3 regions of the Mesorhizobium sp. CNPSo 4688 genome follow, and region 2 is predicted to be linked to each of the others. Evidence: predicted binding sites of a transcription regulator. Region 2 holds the regulator's gene; each other region holds the start of a gene.
What was found. The regulator PhoB, encoded in region 2, activates phosphate uptake and scavenging genes when phosphate is short. The targets are predictions, from matches to a motif close to TGTCATNNANCTGTCAT.
Positions count from the first base shown of each region.

Region 1: the regulator PhoB is predicted to act here: its motif matches at 1,078-1,094, upstream of AC04SH_RS13440 (alpha-D-ribose 1-methylphosphonate 5-triphosphate diphosphatase).
Region 3: the regulator PhoB is predicted to act here: its motif matches at 2,491-2,507, upstream of AC04SH_RS21840 (LTA synthase family protein).

Region 1 is NZ_JBWLUY010000006.1:266,221-273,739, forward strand. Features, by position in the region: gene AC04SH_RS13435 (D-arabinono-1,4-lactone oxidase) at 1-988, opposite strand, end outside; gene AC04SH_RS13440 (alpha-D-ribose 1-methylphosphonate 5-triphosphate diphosphatase) at 1,304-2,479, shown strand; gene uxuA (mannonate dehydratase) at 2,492-3,676, opposite strand; gene AC04SH_RS13450 (SDR family oxidoreductase) at 3,760-4,545, shown strand; gene AC04SH_RS13455 (amidohydrolase family protein) at 4,601-5,437, opposite strand; gene AC04SH_RS13460 (MDR family MFS transporter) at 5,489-7,018, opposite strand; gene AC04SH_RS13465 (ABC transporter ATP-binding protein) at 7,229-7,519, opposite strand, start outside.
Region 2 is NZ_JBWLUY010000010.1:210,354-217,872, reverse strand. Features, by position in the region: gene pstC (phosphate ABC transporter permease subunit PstC) at 1-1,278, shown strand, start outside; gene pstA (phosphate ABC transporter permease PstA) at 1,275-2,591, shown strand; gene pstB (phosphate ABC transporter ATP-binding protein PstB) at 2,609-3,433, shown strand; gene phoU (phosphate signaling complex protein PhoU) at 3,475-4,179, shown strand; gene phoB (phosphate regulon transcriptional regulator PhoB) at 4,196-4,885, shown strand; gene AC04SH_RS20780 (ROK family protein) at 4,910-6,145, opposite strand; gene xylF (D-xylose ABC transporter substrate-binding protein) at 6,418-7,458, shown strand.
Region 3 is NZ_JBWLUY010000011.1:82,564-90,082, forward strand. Features, by position in the region: gene rpsF (30S ribosomal protein S6) at 1-196, opposite strand, end outside; gene AC04SH_RS21840 (LTA synthase family protein) at 512-2,437, opposite strand; gene fabD (ACP S-malonyltransferase) at 2,719-3,666, shown strand; gene fabG (3-oxoacyl-[acyl-carrier-protein] reductase) at 3,727-4,464, shown strand; gene AC04SH_RS21855 (acyl carrier protein) at 4,686-4,922, shown strand; gene fabF (beta-ketoacyl-ACP synthase II) at 4,957-6,219, shown strand; gene mltG (endolytic transglycosylase MltG) at 6,422-7,519, shown strand, end outside.

The sequences.
Region 1 (7,519 bases), on a different contig from region 2:
CGATCGGAAAGTAGACCTCCGGAAACCGCGTCTCGAGCATCGCGATGATTTCGCCGAGCGCCGCCGCCCCTTCCTCGAACGGAAGGTGGTACTCCATCTCGTTGAACTTGACGTTGCGCTCGGAGGTGAAGACCTTCAGCCAGTCCTCGACATAGTCCTCGGCCGGCACCTTGGCGAAGGCCGAGCCGATGAGACGGCGGCGCAGCCACGGGAACCAGCTGAGATAGTCGCGCAGTTTCCTCAGCGTGGTGACGGCATCGTCGTCTTCCGTCGGCGGGCGCACCGTCGCCGGCGCTTCGGTGATGTCGCTGGCGATCAGCAGCGCCTGGCCGGAAAACGGCACGTAGTAGAACTCGGCGGAGCGATGCGCCGTCATGGTGCTTTCGAATTGCGCAAGCACGTCGGCGATCGGCGCTGTCCAGCGGCGGTGCCGCATGCGATAGCTCGCCATGTTGCGGATCGTCACTTCGGTGACGGCGCCGAAGGCACCGAGCGAGGCCCCCATGGCATCGATCATGTCGGCGTTTTGGGCACGGTCGAACTCCTTCACCGCGCCACGCCCGTCGACGATCTGCATCGCCTCGAGCTGGGTATGATACGCGCCGAGCGTGATGCCCGAACCATGCGTCGCTGTGCCAAGCGCCCCGCCGAACGCCTGCTTGTCGATGTCGCCCATATTCGGCAGCGCCTGGCCGACGCCGTGCAGCAGCTTGGCCATCGTGCCGATCTTGGTACCGGCGCCGACCCTCGCCGTCAGTCTTTCGGGATTATGCGCCTTCAGGCCTTCGAAGCGGTCGAGCGACAGGATGGTTCCGTCATTCTTGACCAGTGGCGTGAAGGAGTGCCCGGTGCCGACGAAACGAACCGGTCCCGGCGAATTGCGAATGGCGACGCTCAACGCATCGAGAGTTTGCGGTTCGGCAAAAGCCTGCGGCGTGGCCGTGACATAGCCCGACCAATTGCTCCACTGGCTGGTAGCCTCTCCCACAATCGCCTCCCTGGGACGGCCGGTTTGACCGGCCTTGATCGCTGCATGGAATAATATGATACATAGTCAGCTTTTTGAATATGATACATTGTCAGCTTTCTGTCAAGCTGGCAATCGAGCGGCAAGCGGTCTGAAGCCGGCTTGGAAAGAAAAGCAGCCGTCGGCTTCATGCCTCACGACTTTTCGCGTCAATCACCAAGCATATCATCGACTGTCATTTTTCGGGGGTAAGCAGCTGTTATGGGACGGCTGTCCCTCGGTCTTGCCGACTGGGAACCCGTCCTGAACCGCTCCTGTCCCCCGAAGAGAAATCGCATGTGGCTAAGTGAATTCGAAATTGTCCTGCGCGACCGGATCATCCCGAGCGGCGCCATCCGCATCGAAAACGGCCGGATTGCTGAGATCCGGAACGAGCCGGTCGAAAATGCCGACATCTCAGGCGGTGGCCGCCTGCTCCTGCCCGGCTTCATCGACATGCATGGCGACATGGTGGAAAAGGAAGTCGAGCCGCGGCTCGGCGTGCATGTGCCGATGAAGATCGGCATTGCCGAACTCGACAAGAAGCTCGCCTCCTGCGGCATCACCACCGCCTATGCCGCGCTCTCCTTCATCGGCGCCAGCATCACCAGCGGCGTGGCGCGCTCGGAAGAGCATACATCGGCGATCATCGACACCATTGCCGGCATGAAGGACCACCTGCTGGTCGATCACCGCATCCATGCGCGCTTCGAAGTCACCTTCACCCCGGCCATTGCCATGCTGCAGAAGCTGATGGACGCCGGCAGGCTGCATCTGATCTCGCTGATGGATCACACGCCCGGACAGGGCCAGTATCGCGATGTCGAGCTTTACATCGCCCGCATCGCCAAGGAGCGCGGCATGTCGGTTGCCCAGGCGTCCGAGGTCGTCGGCCATCGCATCGCCGGCCGCGAAGGCCAGGGCGATGTGCTCAACGCACTGCAAGACCTGTCGGCGCGTGCACAGGCCAACGGCGTCGCGCTTGCATCGCACGACGATGACACGCTGGAGAAGGTGGAACTGGTTCACGGTCTTGGCGCCACGCTGAGCGAATTCCCGGTGACCCTGGAAGCGGCGCAGGAAGCCAGGAGGCTGGCAATACACACAGTGATGGGAGCGCCCAATGCGCTGCGCGGCCAGTCCTATTCCGGCAATCTTTCGGCACGCCAGGCTTATGAGGCCGGGCTGCTCGACATGCTGGCCAGCGACTATCATCCGGCCTCGATCCTGCCCGCCGTGCTCGGCCTGGCGGAACTGCGCGAAGGCAGTCTTGTGGCGGCGGCAGCGCTGACGAGTGCCAATCCGGCCACGGCGCTCGGGCTTACCGATCGTGGCGCCATCGAGACGGGACTGCTGGCCGATCTGGTGGTAGCCGATCGCCAGCCGGTGGCGCGGGTGCGGGCGACATTCCGCGCCGGCCGCATGATCTATAGCGACGGAACGCTGGGTCGGAGCCGGGATGACGAGGCATAAAGTCCAGCCCTGTCACGCCAGCCCGAACGTCTCCACGGCGCGCATGATGCCGCGCAGTTCTGCGAGGCCCTTCAGCCGGCCGATCAGCGAGTAGCCGGGATTGATCCTTGTCTTGCCGATATCGTCGGCAAGCAGATGGCCATGGTCCGGCCGCATCGGGATTTGCCAGTCGGCGCGGCCTTCCCTGTGGCGGCGCGCCTCTTCCTGCATCAGCGCCAGGATGACATGCGCCATGTCGGTGCCGCCCTCGAGATGCTCGGCCTCGTAGAACGAACCGTCCTTCTCGATGGTGATGTTGCGCAGATGGGCGAAATGGATGCGGTCGGCAAATTCCTTGACCATAGCGACAATGTCGTTGTCGGCGCGCGTGCCGTAGGAGCCGGTGCAGAACGTCAGTCCATTGGCCTGGCTGTCGACAGCACTCAAGATGAAGCGCGCATCCTCGGCGGTCGAAACAACGCGCGGCAGGCCGTAGAGCGAGAAGGGCGGGTCGTCAGGATGGATGCACATGCGCACCCCCTGCTCTTCCGCCACCGGAATGATCTCGCGCAGGAACCAGGCGAGGTTGTCGCGCAGCTCCTTCGGCCCGATCCCCTCATAGTCCGCCAACGCCTCTCGAAAACTATCGCGGTCATACTTGCGCTCTGTCGCCGGCAGGCCGGCGATGAGGTTGCGCTCGATCTGGTCGATCTTCTCGGGCGGCAATTCCTTGAGCCGCTTCTCCGCCTGCGCAATGCGCGCCGGCGTGTAGCTGTCGGCGCCGTTTTTGCGCTTCAGCACGAACAGATCATAGGCGGCGAAATCGATCGCATCGAAACGCAGGGCATAGCCCGTCGTCGGCAGCCGGTAGGCGAGATCGGTGCGGGTCCAGTCGACCACAGGCATGAAATTGTAGCAGATCGTGGCGATGCCGGCCTTGGCCAGCGCGCGGATGCTATCGCGATAGTAGCCGGCATAGCGCTCGCGTTCCGGCGCGCCGATTTTGAAGGAATTGTGGACCGGGATGCTCTCGACGACCGACCAGGTCAGTCCGGCTTCCTCGATGATGTGCTTGCGCTCCAGCACGTCGGCTTCAGGCCACGCCCTGCCGTCGTAGATATGGTGAAGCGCCGAGACCACGCCGGTGGCGCCAGCCTGCTTGACATGATCGAGTGTCACCGGATCGTCAGGTCCATACCAGCGCCAGCATTGTTCCATTTTCGGCTTTCCTTCTGCGAGAGGTTGGCAACTTATTGTTGGACCGCGACGGGAGTCGATAGAAAAGGAAGGAGTTTTCGAAAATGACGGATTTCGAGGGCAAGGTGGCCCTGGTGACCGGGACGACCGGCATTGGCCTGGCGACCGCCAGGCGCCTTGCGGCCGGCGGCGCCGCAATCATCGCCTGCGGCATCGACCGCGTCGCCAATGCAGCGATGAAAGCCCAGATGGAAAGCGCTGGAGCAGCAGTGCTGATCATCGACACCGACGTCTCCATCTCTGACCAGGTGCGCGACGCGGTAGCAGCCGGCGTCGCGAAATTCGGCGGCCTCGACGTCATCGTCAATTCGGCCGCGGTGCATCCGTACGGGACCGCGACGACGACCGATTGGGAAACCTGGAACCGGGCAATGACCGTCAATGTCGGCTCGATCTATCTGACGGCGCATTTCGGCATTCCGGAAATGATCAAGCGCGGCGGCGGCGCCATCGTCAACGTCGCCTCCGTGCAGGGCTTCGCCTGCCAGCAGAACGTCGCCGCATACGCCACCACCAAGGGCGCCATTCACACGCTGACGCGCTCGCTGGCGCTCGACTATGCGGCGGCTGGCATCCGCGTCAATTCGGTGAGCCCCGGTTCGATCCGCACGCCGATCCTGGAAAAGGCCGCGCGTGGCGAGAGCGGCAGCGATGCCGATGTCGAAGAGGCCTACAAGCGCTTCGGCGCGGCGCATCCGCTCGGCCGCATCGGCGAACCGGAGGAAGTGGCCGAGCTCATCGCCTTCCTGTGCTCGTCAAAAGCCGGTTTCTGCACCGGCGCCGACTACAGGATTGATGGCGGCCTGACGGCAGGCATTGGCGTGAAGTAAGGCTGTGATGGCGTTCTGCACGCTTGCCGGCAATCGCGAACCTTGTCCGATCGCCCTATAGCTTCCACATCCGCCTGGCATTGCCCGACAGCAATTTCATCCTCTCCTCGAGGCTGGCGCCCGCGATCAGCGCGTGCGTCGCCGCCACCCAGGTCGCGAGCCCTCCGCCAAGCGTGCACACCGGCCAGTCGCTGCCCCAGACGACGCGATCCCAGCCGAAAGACCCGATCGTGTGTTCGACGTAGGGACGCAAGTTCTCGACACTCCACGAGCTGGGGTCCGCATAGGCCACGACGCCCGAAATCTTGCCAATGACATTGGGGCGCCGCGCGATCTCGGCCATGTGCTCGCGCCATGGGTGCTCGGCGCGGCCTTTGATATCGGGCACGCCGCAATGGTCGAGAACGAACTGGACGGCCGGCGCGAGATCGGCGAGCGCAATCGCGCGTGGAATCTGATGCGGCAGTACCACAAGATCGAAGGTCAGCCCGCTGCCGGAAAGCCGTTTGATGTTGTCGCGAAACAGCGCACTGTCCGAAAGCTCGTCCGGCATGACATGCAGCACGCGGCGGAACCCCTTGATGAAGGGATCGGCCTGTTGGCGTTCGAGATAGGCGGCAAAGCCGCCCTCCTCTGGACGACAAGCGGCAATCGCGCCGCGCAAAAGACTGCCCGCCTGCCGCGACAGCGCCTTGACATGGCTGGTCTCGGCCTCGATGTCGGCTTGATCGACATCGACCTCCATATGCAATGCCGCCTCGATGCCGGCGCGGCGGGCCTGGGTCGCATACTCCTCATGCGGGAAATCGCGATTGAGCGCCGGTGCGCCGGCAAGCCAGGGATAGCGCAGCGCCGACAGATCGATCAGGTGCAGATGGGTGTCGATGATCATGCTTTCCTCGCGAGTCGATTTCGTATCGTCGCCAGATATTCCAGGCCTGGTTCAATGCCGCTTCGGGATCTCTTTGTCCTCGAGCAGCAACGTCAGCCCCATGGCGACGAAGTAGAGCGCCGCCACCCAGATGAACATCATGTTGAACCCGCTGGAATAATGGTCGAGCACCACTTCGCGGATCGCGCCCGGCAGGTTCGACGCGAGTTGGGGGGTCAACCCGTTCAGGCCCTGCGGCAGAAGGGCGGCAGCATCGGCGGGGAGTTCGGCAGTCTGCCGGTTCAGCGCCCAGATCATCACCGCGCCGTTCAGCGCCAGTCCAAGCGATGCTCCGAGCGTCCGTGCCTGGGTGATCAGCGACGTCACCGCGCCGATGTCCTGCAGGGGTGCCGCCGCCTGGATCGCCACGATCAGCACCTGGAATTGCAGACCCATGCTGATGCCGAACACAGCCATCATTGTCGCCAGCACCCAGATCGGCGTATGCTGGTTGGTGACGACGAAGCCCAGCATCAGGAACCCGCCAATAGCCATCGCGACCACCGGCATCCATTTGTAGCGTCCGGTTGCGGCAATCACGCGACCGGCGACGATCGAGATGACCATCGACGTCAGCGACGCCGGCAGGAACAGGAAGCCGACTTCGGCCGGGCTTAGACCCGTCAGCGTCTGCATGTAGAGCGCGAAATAGAAGAACATGCCCAGCGTCACCGTTCCGGCGACCAGCGACACGCCCGAAACGATGCTGACCGTCGAATTGCCGAACAGCCGCAACGGCACGATCGGTTCTTCCGCCCGGCGCTCGACCATGATGAACAGGACGATCGCGACCAGCGCGACGACCGGCAGCGCGAAGGTGATGAGGTCCGGCCCGGTGGGGTCGAACACATGATAGCCCCAATAGACGATGGCCGTCGTGCCGATGGCGAGCAGCGCGCCGCCGAGATAGTCGATGTGGTGCTTTCTCTCGTTGAACCGGCTGCGCATGGCGAAGGCCAGCACCGCCATCACGATGATGCCGATGGGCAGGTTGACCAGGAACACCCAGCGCCAGCCGAACAGGCTGGTGATGTAGCCGCCGGCCAGCGGACCCAGCACCGACGACAGCGCGAACACCGCCGAACTGTAGCCCTGGTATTTGGCGCGGTCGCGCGGTCCGAACAATTCGCCGATCATGGCGAAGGCCGAGACCATCAGGCCGCCACCGCCGATGCCTTGCAGGACGCGCGCGGCGATCAGGCTCTCCATCGACCATGCCATGCCGCAGACCAGCGACCCTACGAGAAACAGGCCGATCGCCGTCAACACGACATTCTTGCGGCCATACATATCGCCGAGCTTGCCGTAGAAAGGCGAGACCGCGGCGGTCGACAGCAGATAGGCGGCACCCACCCAGCCGAACAGATGCAGATTGCCGAGTTCACCGGCAATGGTGGGCAAGGCGGTGACGATGATCTGCATGTCGATGGTGGCCATGAACATGGCGATCAACGCACCGAAATAGACGACCAGTGTCGTCAGATTGGGCCTGGCTTCGGCCTCCACGGGCACCACATCTGGCAGCGTCTGGTCGACAGTCATCGGGGTCTCCGTAACTTGGGGCGCGATTTATGTGCCCGCGGCCGAGAGGTGTCAAATAGGCGATGACGCCATGCCTGGACGCAGTCCGTCCGGTTAACAGGAAGAGCCCCAGCGCCGGAAGCGCCCTCTCCTCCTCCTGCCCCGGCTCCTGCCAGAGGATGTCGACGTGCGGAAGCCTGACCGGAGGTATTGTTCACAGAGACGTTGAGATCAGCTCGACGCCGTCTTGCCCACCCTTATCGCTGCTGCCTGCTTCGCTCCCATTCCGAGCAGCAGATTGTCGTCGGAGAGTTCGTCCCCTCTCGCCTGCCGGAACAGGTTCAGCATATCGGGAACGTCGAGGCTTTTGCGCTGGTCACCGGCAATATCGAAGACGATGGTACCCTCATGCAGCATGACGGTGCGGGTGCCGTGGTCGAGCGCATCGCGCATCGAATGCGTCACCATCAGCGCCGTCAGTCTCTGCTCCTCGACAATCCTGCGTGTGAGTTCCAGAACGAA
Region 2 (7,519 bases):
GACATCGGCTCGTCCTTCTATCTTGACCGGCACATACACGCCGCCCTGCCTGAGCGCACTGTCGACTCCAAGGTCGCCAGCGAAGCGCTCGACGCCAGCCTGGTGAAGAGCCTCGCCAAGGGCCTGCGCCGGCTTGATGCCGGAACGCCGCTTCCCGCCACGTTCGCTGAATTGCAGCCGCTGCTCATCGCCAAGGGCGTGGCGCTGGCGACGGATACGCAGGACTATACGATCCCGATCGCGGTCGAGGCGAATGCCGTTCAGGACCGGCTTGGACTGTTCGGCGCCGTCATCACGTTGGCATTGTCGATCGCCGGCGCCTTCTACGCGATCAGGCAAATTGCGCCGCGCGCAAGGGCGCGCAACAATGTCGAGAGGCTGATGCTGTGGGGGCTGCTTGCTGCCTCGACTATCGCCATCCTGACCACGGTCGGCATCGTGCTGTCCATGTTGTTCCAGACGATCACCTTTTTCGAGAGCGTGTCGCCGATGAGCTTCTTCTTCGGCACGGTCTGGGACCCGCGTTTCTCCGCCGCGGGCTCGGCCGGCAGCCAAGGTCAGTTCGGTCTGATCCCGCTTCTGGCCGGAACGCTTTACATCGCATTCATTGCATTGCTGGTCGCGGTGCCGATCGGCCTGCTGTCGGCGGTCTACATGGCCGAATATGCATCGCCCAGGCTGCGCTCGGTGGTCAAACCGGCGCTTGAATTGCTGGCCGGTATCCCGACCATCGTCTACGGCATCTTCGCCGTCGTCACGCTGGGGCCATTCCTGCGCGACCTGTCGGCGGCGCTGACCGGTGGTTCGCCGTTCATCCAGGGCCAGAGCATCTTCACCGCCGGCCTGGTTATGGGCGTCATGCTGATCCCGGTCGTGTCATCGCTATCCGACGACATCATCACCGCGGTGCCGCGCGCCATGCGTGACGGCTCGCTTGGCCTGGGTGCGACGCGCTCGGAGACGATCAAGCGGGTGATCCTGCCGGCGGCACTTCCCGGCATCGTCGGAGCCATCCTGCTCACCGCGTCGCGCGCTATCGGCGAAACAATGATTGTCGTGCTGGCGGCGGGTGTCGCCGCCAATCTCACCATCAATCCGTTCGAGGCGATGACGACCATCACTGTCAAGATCGTCAACCAGTTGACCGGCGATCTCGAGTTCAACTCGCCGCAGACGCTGGTCGCCTTCGCGCTCGGCCTGACGTTGTTCGCGCTGACGCTGGTGATGAACATCGTCGCCCTCTACATCGTGCGCAAGTACCGGGAGCAGTACGAATGACCGACATTCCCCTGGATACGATGGCGGGTGCCGTTGCGCGTCCGCGCCGCGACATAGGCCTCAAGGCCCGTTATGCCGCCGAGCGCCGCTTCCGCATCTATGGCATGGTGGCGATCTCCATCGGCCTGGCGTTTCTGGCGATTATCCTGCTCACCATCGTCTCGAAAGGCTATACCGCCTTCTGGCAGACGACGGTGACGCTGCCGATCACTTTCGACGAGAAGGTCATCGACCCTTCCGGCAAGCGCGCCACCGATCCGAGCGTGCTGATCAAGGCAAACTATCCCAAGCTTGCCGATACGGCGCTGATGGCCAAGCTCGGCATCGACCCAAGCAACAAGCCCATGGTCATGAAGCTCAAGGGCTTCCTGTCGGAAGGCGCCCGCGTCCAGCTGCGCGACATCGTCGCCGCCGATCCGTCGGTGATCGGCACGACGCGCGACGTCAACATCCTGGCCGCGGCCAATCTCGACTCCGCCTTCAAGGGCCAGATCGACCTCAGCGTCGATGAAGCGCGCCGCAAGGTGTCCAACCAGCAGATCGACTGGATGAACAAACTCAAGGCCGACGGCGTGATGGCCGAGCATTTCAACACCGGCCTGTTCACCTATGGCGCTTCCAGCCGCCCTGAAACGTCAGGCATGGGTGTGGCGATCATCGGTTCTCTGTACATGATGATAATCGTGTTGCTGCTGGCGCTGCCGATCGGCGTCGCCGCCTCCATCTATCTGGAGGAGTTCGCCAAGAAGAACCGCTTCACCGATCTGATCGAAGTCAACATCAACAATCTGGCGGCGGTGCCGTCGATCGTCTTCGGCCTGCTCGGCCTTGCCGTGTTCATCAATTTCCTAGGCATGCCGCGTTCCGCCGCTTTCGTCGGCGGTCTGGTGCTGACCCTGATGACGCTGCCGACCATCATCATCGCGACGCGCGCCGCTCTTGCCGCGGTGCCGCCATCGATCCGTTCGGCAGCGCTCGGCCTCGGCGCCTCCAAGATGCAGATGGTGTTCCAGCACATCCTGCCGCTTGCCGCTCCCGGCATCCTGACCGGCACGATCATCGGCCTGGCGCGCGCACTTGGCGAAACAGCACCGCTGCTTCTGATCGGCATGGTTGCCTTCGTCGCCGACTATCCGAAGACGCCTTTCGATCCGTCGACCGCGCTGCCGGTGCAGATCTATCTGTGGGCGAACGAGGCCGAACGCGCTTTTGTCGAGCGTATGTCGGGCGCCATCATCATTCTGCTCGTCTTCCTCATGGCCATGAACATCACCGCGATCGTGCTTCGGCGCCGGTTCGAGCGGCGCTGGTAGAAAAAAGGCAATTTGGTATGAACATCATGACCGAACAGTCCCTTGAAAACGCAGTGGGCGACAAAATGAACGCCAAATCGAACGAAGTGATCAAGATGCGCGGCGACAAGGTCGGCGTGTTCTACGGCGAGAAGCAGGCGCTGTTCGACGTCAATCTCGACGTCCGCCAGAACCAGGTGACGGCGCTGATCGGCCCGTCCGGCTGCGGCAAGTCGACCTTCCTGCGCTGCCTCAACCGCATGAACGACACCATCGATTCGGCGCGGGTGACCGGCAAGATCACGCTCGACGAGGACGACATCTATGACAAGAACATCGACGTCGTCGAACTCAGGGCTCGCGTCGGCATGGTGTTCCAGAAGCCCAATCCGTTCCCGAAGTCGATCTACGAGAACGTTGCCTACGGCCCGCGCATCCATGGGCTGGCCAAGCGCAAGTCCGACATGGACCAGATCGTCGAGTCCAGCCTGAAGAAGGCGGCGATCTGGAACGAGGTCAAGGACCGCCTGCAGGAGCCGGGCACCGGCCTGTCCGGCGGCCAGCAGCAGCGCCTGTGCATCGCGCGCGCCATCGCGGTGTCGCCGGAAGTGATCCTGATGGACGAGCCCTGCTCGGCGCTCGATCCGATCGCCACCGCACGCGTCGAGGAACTTATCGACGAACTGCGCCAGAACTACACCATCGTCATCGTCACCCACTCGATGCAGCAGGCAGCGCGCGTGTCGCAGCGCACGGCGATGTTCCACCTCGGCTACCTGGTCGAGGAGGGCGCCACCGACAAGATGTTCACCAATCCCGACGACAAGCGCACCCAGGACTACATTACCGGCCGCTTCGGCTGAGCCGTCCAGCGGTTGAATTTTCAGGCACGAGGACCACGATCATGGGTGAACATACCGTCGCCTCCTTCGATGAAGAGTTGGGCCAGATCAGCAAGCTGATCCGCGACATGGGCGATCTGGCCGGGTCGATGGTCAGCGGCTCGACCAAAGCGTTGCTCAATTCCGACAATGCGCTGGCGCAACGTGTCGTGTCCGACGATGCCATCATGGACGCGCGCCAGCGGGAACTCGACGATCGCGCCATCACGCTCATCGCCAAGCGCCAGCCGGTGGCCAACGATCTGCGCGCCGTGGTGGGCTCGATCCGTATGGCCGGCGACCTCGAGCGCATCGGCGACCTTGCCAAGAACATCGCCAAGCGCGTCGGCACCGTCGGCCTCAGCGTCACGCCGCGCGACCTCTCGCATTCCATCGATGCAATGGCGCAGCTGGTGCTGATCCAGGTGCAAGGGGTGGTCGAGGAATATGCCGCCGCGGATGCGGCTGCGCTGGCAAAGCTCAGGAATGAGGACGAGCGCATCGACGTCAAATACACGTCGGTGTTTCGTGAACTCTTGACCTATATGATGGAAGACCCGCGCAACATCACTGCCTGCACGCATCTTCTGTTCTGCGCCAAGAATCTGGAGCGCATCGGTGATCATGTCACCAACATCGCTGAAAATGCGTATTATGTGCTGACCGGCCAGCAATTGCCCGCCAATCGCCCGAAGCAGGACGAGACGGCGATGGCCACTTCGGCCTGACAAGGGTGAACTGCTGATGATCGCGCCACGCATCATGGTCGTGGAGGACGAGGAGCCGCTGGGCGTGCTTCTCCGCTACAACCTCGAATCCGAAGGCTACCAGGTCGAGGTGGTGACGCGCGGCGACGAGGCCGAAATCCGGCTGCAGGAAAACGTTCCCGATCTGCTGGTGCTCGACTGGATGGTGCCGGCGGTGTCCGGCATCGAGCTCTGTCGCCGGCTGCGCATGCGGCCCGAGACCGAACGGCTGCCAATCATCATGCTGACCGCGCGCGGCGAGGAGAGCGACCGTGTGCGTGGCCTGTCCACCGGCGCCGACGACTATCTGGTCAAGCCGTTTTCCACGCCGGAATTCATGGCGCGCGTGAAAGCGCTGCTGCGCCGCGCAAAGCCGGAAGTGCTGTCCAGCGTGCTCAAGGTCGGCGACATCGTGCTCGATCGTGAATCGCACCGCGTTTACCGCAAGAAGAGCGAAATCAGGCTCGGACCGACCGAGTTCCGCCTGCTCGAATTCATGATGCGCCATCCCGGCCGCGTGTTCTCGCGCAGCCAGCTGCTCGACAATGTCTGGGGCGAGACGATCTATATCGACGAGCGCACCGTCGACGTGCATGTCGGGCGCCTGCGCAAGGCGGTCAACAATGGCCGCATGCCGGATGTGATCCGCACCATTCGCGGCGCCGGCTACGCTATCCGGGAAGATTAGGCACGCCGCACTGTTGCCGGCCTTTCAGGCGACATGCTTGCCCGCTTTCGCCTGAATGCCCGGTGCGAAAATCTCCTGGTCGACGAAGCCGAGCGCGCGCATGGCGCAGCCTTCGCGGATCAGCGGCAGTTCGTTGGGCTCGGTGTCGAAGGAAATCGATTTCGAGTGCTGGCCGCCGGCGGTCTGGGCAATCGCCTCGCGCAATGCCGGTTCGATCAGATCGAACGCGGCGGCGCTGACTCCGACCATGGCGACAGGTGCTGGATCGATCAGCGCGAACAGGCTGCCGAGGCCGAAGCCAAGCGCCTCGCCGGCCTTGCGGTAGGCTTCGCGCTCGGGGCCATCGGTCTCGCGGGCACGTGTGGCGAGCGCCCGCATGTCGGCGTCGCCGACATCGACCGGTTCGGCATCCTCGCTCATCATTTTGGCGCTGCGCCAGATGGCGTAGTTGCCGGCATAGGCCTCGACGCAGCCGCGCCGCCCGCAACGGCACAGCGCGCCGCCGGGCCGGTGGATCATGTGGCCGAACTCGCCGCCCGAGGAATGGGTGCCGGTGAACAATTCGCCCTTCAGCACCAGCCCCATGCCGATGCCGTGCGAGAGCAGGATAGCGATGAAATTGTCGCGGTAGCGCTCAGGCTGGCGCCATTGCAGCGCCACTGCCATCATGTTGCAATCGTTTTCCATGGTGGCCGGAATACCGAACTCCGCTTCCAGTATGTCGGCGAAGGCAATGTCGGTCAGCGGCGTGATCGGCGACCACAGCATGGCGCGCGCCTGCGAATCGGTGATGCCCTGGATGCCCATGGCAATGCGGGCAATGCTCTGAACATCGAGGTCGGGATCCTCGAGCCGCCGCCGCACGATTGCCGTGCATTCGCCGATCAGCTCGTCGCGCGGCATAGTCAGCGTATCCAGCCGGCGCTGCTCCTCGGCGACCACCTGGCCGGCATAGTCGATGACGGTGACGGAAAGGAAATTCAGCGACAGCACCACGGTCATCACCGCGGCGGCTTCCGGGTTGAGCGCAAGGCCAACCTGGGGCCGGCCGCGTTTCAGCGCACCGGTCTCGCCAGGCTTGCTCTCGGCCAGGATGCCTTCTTGAATCAGATCAGACGAGATCGCCGATATGGTCGAGTGGCTGAGACCGGTGGTCGCCGCAATCTCGGTCCTCGACGGTTGGCCTGCCCGGCGCACGGCCGAAATCACCATCGCGCGGTTGCGACGGCGCAGGTCGTCGTGGCGGATTCCAACCGACATCGTTTTTGTTTTCCTCCCGGTCCTCCTCGCGCCTCATGATAGTGAAGGCGTTCGGTGGTACCAGCCAAATATTGGCAGAAGCAGGCCGCGCTGTCATTGTTTATTGCGGGTCTCGAAAAAATTCCGCGAAGCCATCAGAATCCATCAGAATCGATGTTGACAGCGCCTCGCCGATGGACCAGTATTTTTTCGAGGCTCGAAAAAATAGAGCCTCTGTGTGCCGGCCTTCGGGCCAGTTTTGTCGCGCCGCGCGCGGCGCAGGGAGGATTATCATGAACAGATTTGCAGCCGCCATGCTGGCGGGTGTCGCCATGTCGCTGACGCTGGTGTCGGTCGCGCAGGCGAAGGACAAGGTCATCGGCGTGTCGTGGTCGAACTTCCAGGAAGAGCGCTGGAAGACCGACGAAGCGGCGATGAAGGCGGCGATCGAGGCGGCCGGCGACAAGTACATTTCCGCCGACGCGCAGTCCAATCCCGGCAAGCAGTTGACCGACGTCGAGAGCCTGATCTCGCAGGGCGCCAACTCGCTGATCATCCTGGCGCAGGACGCCTCGGCCATCGGCCCGGCGGTGCAGAAGGCACTGGACGAAGGCATTCCGGTCGTCGGCTATGACCGTCTGATCGAGAACAAGGACGTCTTCTATCTGACCTTCGACAACAAGGAAGTCGGCCGCATGCAGGCCCGCGAAGTGTTCAAGGCCAAGCCGGAAGGCAACTATGTCTTCATCAAGGGCTCGGGTGCCGATCCGAATGCCGATTTCCTGTTCGCCGGCTCGATGGAAGTGCTCAAGGAAGCCATCGACTCGGGCAAGATCAAGAATGTCGGCGAGGCTTACACGGATGGCTGGCTGCCCGCCAACGCCCAGAAGAACATGGAGCAGTTCCTGACCGCCAACGACAACAAGGTCGATGCGGTGGTTGCGGCCAATGACGGCACCGCCGGCGGCGTCGTCGCGGCGCTGACGGCGCAGGGCCTGGCCGGAACGGTTCCGGTTTCGGGCCAGGACGGCGACCATGCCGCGCTGAACCGCATCGCGCTCGGTACGCAGACCGTGTCGGTGTGGAAGGACGCGCGCGAGCTCGGCAAGAACGCCGCCGAGATCGCTTCGCAGCTGGCCGACGGCAAGAAGACAAGCGACATTGCCGGCGCCAAGGACTTCACCACGCCCGGCGGCAACACCGTCAAGTCGCTGTTCCTGACCCCGGTTGCCATCACCAAGGACAACCTCAACGTCGTCATCGACGCCGGGTGGATCAAGAAGGACGAAGTCTGCGCCGGCGTCACTGCCGGCAGCGTTGCAGCCTGCAACTAAAACCGGACCGCTATCGGTTCGAAATCTCGGCGCCGCGGCCCAAAAGCCGCGGCGTTTCTCC
Region 3 (7,519 bases), on a different contig from region 2:
TGAGGTCCATAAGCGTGTAGTAAGCCTTCCGGTTCTTGTTGACCCGGTAGGTGAGGGACTTCAGTCCCCAGTTCTCGACCCGGCCGACGGACCCGCCATTTGCGGAGATGACGCCCTTGTACTGTTCGACAAGCGCATCGACCTGCTGCTGCGAGAGGTCCTGCCGGGCAAGGAACACATGTTCGTATAGAGCCATAGTGGTTCAGTGCCTTTCTTCGTTTCTCTCCCGGATCCTCGCGGCAAAAGCCTCTGCAACTTCTCTGACCCGCTGGTCCCGAAGGGGCGGGGAAGAAAGGAGCATTTCGAGACGGTCGAGAGCGGAGACACGGGAGGCGGAAGCGCTTCTGGCTTCACACGCCGCTTTCCCCTAGGAAAACAACGGCCCTCCGTTCAGCCCCCAGCAAGGACCGGCAGATTGCGGGCGTCTATACAGCAATTTGGCGGGAAGGCAAGGGTGGGGCACCGTTCCAGACAGCATCCTTGGCGTCGCGGGATCGAAAAACGCCGGGCGTCAACTTGTATGGGCGAGCTTGTCCACCGTTTCGGGGAAGAAGTCGGGCGCGGCCTTACGCTTGCCGAACATCATGTCGTATTGCAGCAGGCGGAAATCGTTGATCGCCGGATCGATGTCCTTCTGCCGAGCCCAGTCGGGCGTCGCTTCGCCTGACGGTGTCAGCAGGAGATTGCGATCGACGACGCGGTAGCGTTCGCGCAGCGCGCCGAGGAAGCCGGTGTAGTAGGGGTGCGTGATCCCGGCGGTGGTCAGGATGTGGTAGGGCAGGAAGGCCGGGCTGACCGCGCCCATATCCTGCGCCGGGCCGGTGCGGTTCGACCAGATGATCAGCGGCGTCTGGTGGTGCTCAAGTGCTGCCTCCGGCGTCGGCTCCTTGCGCGGCGCGACATTGTCTTTGAGGAAGCCGGTCTCGACATAGACCGGGCCGAGCGGCGGCAGATGGTCGCCGAAGAAGGCGATGACCGTCGGCCGCTCGCGCTTCTTCGCCCATTCGATCAGCCGCTCGAGGCCACGGTCGGCATCGGCCGAACCCTCGGCGTAGCTGAGCAGCGATTCCCGCGCCCATGTGCTGATGGGAGCCGCGACCTTGTGGGTCGGGTTGTAATAGCGGTACGGCTCGTAGGGGCCGTGGTTCTGCAGGCTGACGGCGAAGAAGAACACCGGGCCCTCGCTGGCGTCGGCCTCTGCGATGATCTCGTCGGTCATTGCCGCGTCGGAGGCCAGCGGCCCGCGCTTTTCCAACGGTGGCAGCGTCTCTTCCGAGCGGAAATCGTTGAAGCCGAAATCGGCATAGACCGCGCCGCGATTCCAGAACCAGTTGGTGCCGGGGTGGATGGCGCGCGCCCGGTAGCCCTCGCTTTTCAGGAAGGTCGCCAGCGACGGCGTCGGCGTGCGCACATATTGCTGGTAAGGGATAGAGCCCGCCGGCAGGAAGGCATTGGAAAAGCCGGTCAGCGCCTCGAATTCGATGTTGGCGGTCATGCCGCCGAATTCCGGCGAGAACATATAGCCGGAGCGCAAAGCCCGCACATTGGGGATCGGGTCCGGCGTGATGGTGACGCCGGGCAGCTTGGTCGGATCCCAGAAGGATTCGCTCATCACCACGATAATGTCGGGTTTCTCATCCGGCACCGAGGCCGTCACATCAGGTCTGTCGATCGCATCGATCGCCTTGTCGGAATAGCCGGCCGGTGCAGAGACATGCGCCATCGGCACGTTGAGCGCGAAAGCCAGCGCAAACCCGTTGGAGGCGTAGTTCTCCTTCTGGTCCCACATGATCGGGATGATCTGCAGCCGGTCGCGGGTCCACGAGAAGGTGGCGTAATCCATGATCGAGACGAAGAAGGCGAGCAGCGGCACTGCCAGCGTCAACCGCGCCAGGCGCCCCTTGCGGCTGAGGATCGGCACCTTGCGGCGCCACCGCCGCCAGCCATAGACCAGCAGCGACAGCCCGGCGACGATGCCGACCGCCATGGCCACCGCCGTCCAGGGCCGCTCGCGCACCAGAAGCGGCATCAGCGCCATGATCTGACGCGAATAGAGGAAATCGGTCGGGTAGAGCGGATCACCGAGATAGTGCGACTTCTGGTGCCCGACAAAGGCCAGCGCCAGCGTCAGCGGCGCCACGATCATCAGGCTCTGGTGGCTGCGGCCAAGCACGGCGTCCAGTCCGATCAGCACCAGCGCAAAGACGATGATGGTGGTCCAGCCCGGCTTGAAGGGTTGCAGGAAGAAGTCGACCGTGCCGAAAAAGTCGCCGCGCACGATCCATTCGATGGCGAACACCAGGACGGCGGAAGCAAGCAGCGTGACCAGACCGTAGCGGATGACAGGCCATCGGCGCCCCGGCAGGTAGCCGGTGGACGGATCGTCTTCCAAGAACTGTGGCGCGGGTACTGCCGCGCCCTTCCTGATCCTTGCCACTTCTCTTCTTCCCCCGGCCCAAGCAACGCGTTTTTCCACTCGCGTCACCGTTCTGTCATAGAACTGTCATGCAAAAGCTAGCGCCTGTGGCGGAAATAAGAAGAGCCAGCAAACGATTCGTGAGCGGTTTTCATCAGGAGTGATCGGCAAAAAGCCTTTCAGAACAGGGACTCGAGGTCAGCTTCCGGGTGGAACGAGGGCCGAAATGCTGCTCGCGGGCTTGACTTGGCGGTCCGCCTTGCGTCACAGGCAGGAAAAATCAGCCGCTGGAGAGAGCCCAAATGGCCGTTGCATTCACCTTTCCGGGACAAGGCAGCCAGGCTGTCGGCATGGGCAAGGACCTCGCCGACGCCTTCCCGGAGGCGCGCAGGGTCTTCGAGGAAGTCGATGGCGCGCTGGGCGAAAAGCTGTCGACATTGATCTGGGAAGGCCCTGAAGAGACGCTGACCTTGACCGCCAATGCCCAGCCGGCGCTGATGGCGGTATCGCTGGCTGCGGTGCGGGCACTGGAAGCGCGCGGTTTTTCGCTGAAGGACAAGGTCGCCTACGTTGCCGGCCACTCGCTCGGCGAATATTCCGCCCTTGCCGCCGCCGGCTTCATCTCGGTCGCCGATGCCGCCCGGCTACTGCGCATTCGCGGCAATGCCATGCAGGAGGCGGTGCCGGCCGGAGAGGGCGCGATGGCGGCGATCATCGGACTGGAACAGCCTGACGTCGAAGCCGCTTGCACTGAAGCGGCAGCCGGCTCCGGCAAGGTCTGCCAGATCGCCAACGACAATGGCGGCGGCCAGCTGGTGATCTCCGGCGCCAAGGCGGCGGTGGAACTCGCCGCGAAACTGTGCACCGAGAAGGGCGCCAAGCGGGCGCTGATGCTGCAGGTCTCCGCCCCCTTCCACTCGGCGCTGATGGCGCCGGCCGCCAATGTGATGCGCGAGGCGCTGGCCGGGGTAACGAAGCATGCGCCGGTGGTTCCCGTCGTTTCCAACGTCACCGTGACCCCGACCAGCGATCCCGACGAGATCGCGCGGCGCCTGGTCGAGCAGATCACCGGCCGCGTGCGCTGGCGCGAAACGGTAGAGTGGTTCGGCGCCAACGGCGTCGCCACGCTCTACGAGATCGGCGCCGGCAAGGTGCTGTCGGGCCTCGCGCGGCGCATCAACCGCGACATCGCCACATCAGCCGTCGGCACCCCGGCCGACGTCGAGGCGGCGCTGGCCGCGCTTGCATAATCCTCTGGCGATTTGACCCCTCCCGTGGGAAGGGTGTTCTCTTAAGATCAGGAGACGAAAATGTTCGAACTGACCGGCCGCAAGGCGCTCGTCACCGGCGCATCGGGAGGCATTGGCGAGGCGATTGCCCGCGTGCTGCATGCGCAAGGCGCCATTGTCGGCCTGCACGGCACCCGCATCGAGAAACTCGAGACCCTGGCCGGCGAGCTCGGCGACCGGGTAAAGCTGTTTCCGGCCAATCTTGCCGACCGCGACGAGGTCAAGGCGCTTGGCCAGAAGGCGGAAACCGAACTCGAAGGCGTCGACATACTGGTCAACAATGCCGGCATCACCAAGGACGGCCTGTTCGTGCGCATGTCGGATGCCGATTGGGACAGTGTGCTTGAGGTCAACCTGACCGCCGTGTTTCGGCTGACCCGTGAACTCACCCATCCGATGATGCGCCGCCGGCATGGCCGCATCATCAACATCACCTCGGTGGTCGGCGTCACCGGCAATCCCGGCCAGACCAATTACTGCGCCTCCAAGGCCGGCATGATCGGCTTTTCCAAGTCGCTGGCGCAGGAGATCGCCACCCGCAACATCACCGTCAACTGCGTCGCCCCGGGCTTCATCGAATCGGCCATGACCGACAAGCTCAACGACAAGCAGAAAGACGCGATCATGGCGGCGATTCCGACACGCCGCATGGGCACGAGCGTTGAAGTGGCGTCGGCCGTCGCCTATCTCGCCTCCAACGAAGCCGCCTACGTCACCGGCCAGACCATCCATGTCAACGGCGGCATGGCGATGATTTGACGGGAGATGGCCGGGTTATAAGAAGACGTGGCCGGCTTGTGAAAAGAGACCATTTCGCCTTGGACCTTAGCCAATTTTCGTGTAATGCGGCCCGCAACCCGGCGGTTCGGGCAAAAACCGGTCCGGTGCCGTTGCGTTTCCGGCAGGACCATCTTTCAGCTTGATTAGCGGCATTCTGCCCGCTAACGAAGACAGACAAACAAAAGACGAGGATGCCCCAAATGAGTGACACCGCAGAGCGCGTCAAGAAGATCGTCATCGAACATCTTGGCGTCGATGCCGACAAGGTGACGGAGCAGGCGAGCTTCATCGATGATCTGGGCGCGGACAGCCTCGATACGGTCGAACTCGTCATGGCGTTCGAAGAAGAGTTTGGCGTCGAGATTCCGGACGATGCGGCCGAGACCATCCTGACCGTCGGCGATGCCGTGAAGTACATCGACAAGGCTTCGGCCTGACGCTATCCGCAGTCATCACCGGGGAGGACCTGCGATGAGGCGTGTCGTCGTCACGGGCCTTGGCCTGGTTTCGCCGTTCGGTATGGGCTTCGAGCACAGCTGGAAGGAATTGCTGACCGGCCGCAGCGCCGCCAAGCGCGTCACCGAGTTTGAAGTGGAAGATCTTGCCTGCAAGATCGCCCACGTCATTCCGCGCGGTGACGGCTCCAACGGCACGCTCAATCCCGAAGCCGTGCTTGAGCCGAAGGAACTGCGCAAGATCGGCGACTTCATCCTCTACGGGATTGCGGCCGCCGACGAAGCTTTGAAGGATTCCGGCTGGGAGCCCGGCACAGAAGCCGAGCGTTGCGCCACCGGCGTCATGATCGGCTCCGGCATTGGCGGCCTCGAAGGCATCGCCGAAAACGCGCTGATCCTGCACGAGCGCGGCCCGCGCCGCATCAGCCCGTTCTTCATTCCCGGCAACATCATCAATCTGGTGTCCGGTCAGGTGTCGATCCGGCACGGGCTGAAGGGTCCCAATCACGCCGTCGTCACCGCCTGCTCGACTGGCGCGCACGCCATTGGCGATGCCGCCCGGCTGATCATCTTCGGCGATGCCGACGTGATGCTGGCCGGCGGCGCCGAATCGCCGGTGACCAGGCTTTCGCTTGCCGGCTTCGCCGCTTGCCGGGCGCTGTCCACTGACCGCAACGACACGCCTGAAAAGGCCTCGCGCCCCTATGACCGCGACCGCGATGGCTTCGTCATGGGCGAGGGCGCCGGGGTCGTCGTGCTGGAAGAGCTCGAACACGCCAAGGCGCGCGGCGCCAAGATCTATGCCGAGGTCACCGGCTACGGCCTGACCGGCGACGCCTATCACATCACCGCACCTGCCGAAGACGGCGACGGCGCCTTCCGCTGCATGACGGCGGCGCTGAACCGGGCCAAGCTGACGCCCGCCGATATCGATTACATCAACGCGCACGGCACCTCGACCATGGCCGATACGATCGAGCTCGGTGCCGTCGAGCGGCTGGTCGGTAATGCCGCCTCGAAGATCTCGATGTCGTCGACCAAGTCGTCGATCGGCCATCTCCTGGGTGCCGCGGGGGCCGCCGAGGCGATCTTCTCGATCCTCGCCATCCGCGACAACATCGCTCCCGCCACCATCAATCTCGACAACCCGGAACGCGAAACCGCGATCGATCTGGTACCCAACACGCCACGGCATCGCCAGGTCGACGTGGCGCTGTCCAACTCCTTCGGTTTCGGCGGCACCAACGCTTCGCTGGTCTTCCAGCGCTATATAGGCTGATTGCGGTATCGACCGGCGCGCCAGCGGTCTGTCGTCAATTTTGCCATATTCGAGCCTACTCTGCCGCTGGGGATTCGTCGCATCGGCCTGAAACCGAAGGCGCTTTTTTTAAAAGCACGATGCGTAGGCTTGAAATGTTAGGGCACGCTGTGCGTCCAACCGGACGTGTGGTCGCTCTAAGAGATCAGATGGTAGGGCGCTTATGAACACCAATCCGGGCGGCAGCGGACAATTCGGACAAAACCAGCAGACCGGCCCGATCGTGCCGAAGACTGCGGCCGAGGCCTTGCGGCCGGAAGCCGGCACGCCGCCGCCGAAGCGCTCGCGCGCCTCGCGCAGCCAGGTCGTAGTGTTCATGAACTTCGTCATCTCCGCGGTGATGTTGATGATCCTCGCCGCCGGCGTCTCGCTTTATTTCGGCAAACAGGCCTTCAACGAACCTGGTCCGTCCGCCAATGGCGACACCTTCCTGGTCAAGCCGAACACCGGCGTACAGGATATTGCCGACCAGCTCGAACGGCGTGGATTGATCAGCGACGCCCGCATCTTCCGCATTGGCGTGCGCGTCTATGGCAATGATTCAGCGCTGAAGGCCGGCGAATACGAAGTCAAGCCGCGCGCCTCCATGCGCGACATCATGGAGCTTCTGAAGAGCGGCAAGTCGGTGATGTATTCGCTGACCATTCCCGAGGGCCTGACGGTCGAGCAGGCGCTGCAGCGCATTGCCGAACAGGATGCGCTGACCGGCGACATGCCTGCGACCACGCCGGCCGAGGGCAGCCTTGCCACCGATACGTTGCGCTTCACCCGCGGCGCCACGCGCCAGCAGATGGTCGACAAGCTGCTCGCCGACCAGAAAAAGCTGGTCGACGAAGTCTGGCAGCGGCGCGCGCCCGACCTGCCTCTGGCCAATGTCGACGACTTCGTCACCTTGGCCTCGATCGTCGAAAAGGAAACCGGTCGGGGTGACGAGCGCTCGCGCGTTGCCGCCGTCTTCCTCAACCGTCTGGCCAAGGGCATGCGGCTGCAATCGGATCCGACCATCATTTACGGGCTGTTCGGCGGCAAGGGCAAACCCGCTGACCGGCCGATCTACCAGTCGGACATTGAGAAGCAGACGCCTTACAACACCTATCTGATCAACGGCCTGCCGCCGACGCCGATCGCCAATCCCGGCCGCGCCGCACTCGAAGCCGTCGCCAACCCGTCGAAGACCGATGATCTCTATTTCGTCGCCGACGGCACCGGCGGCCACGTCTTTGCCACCACGCTTGCCGAGCACAATGAGAACGTGGCTCGC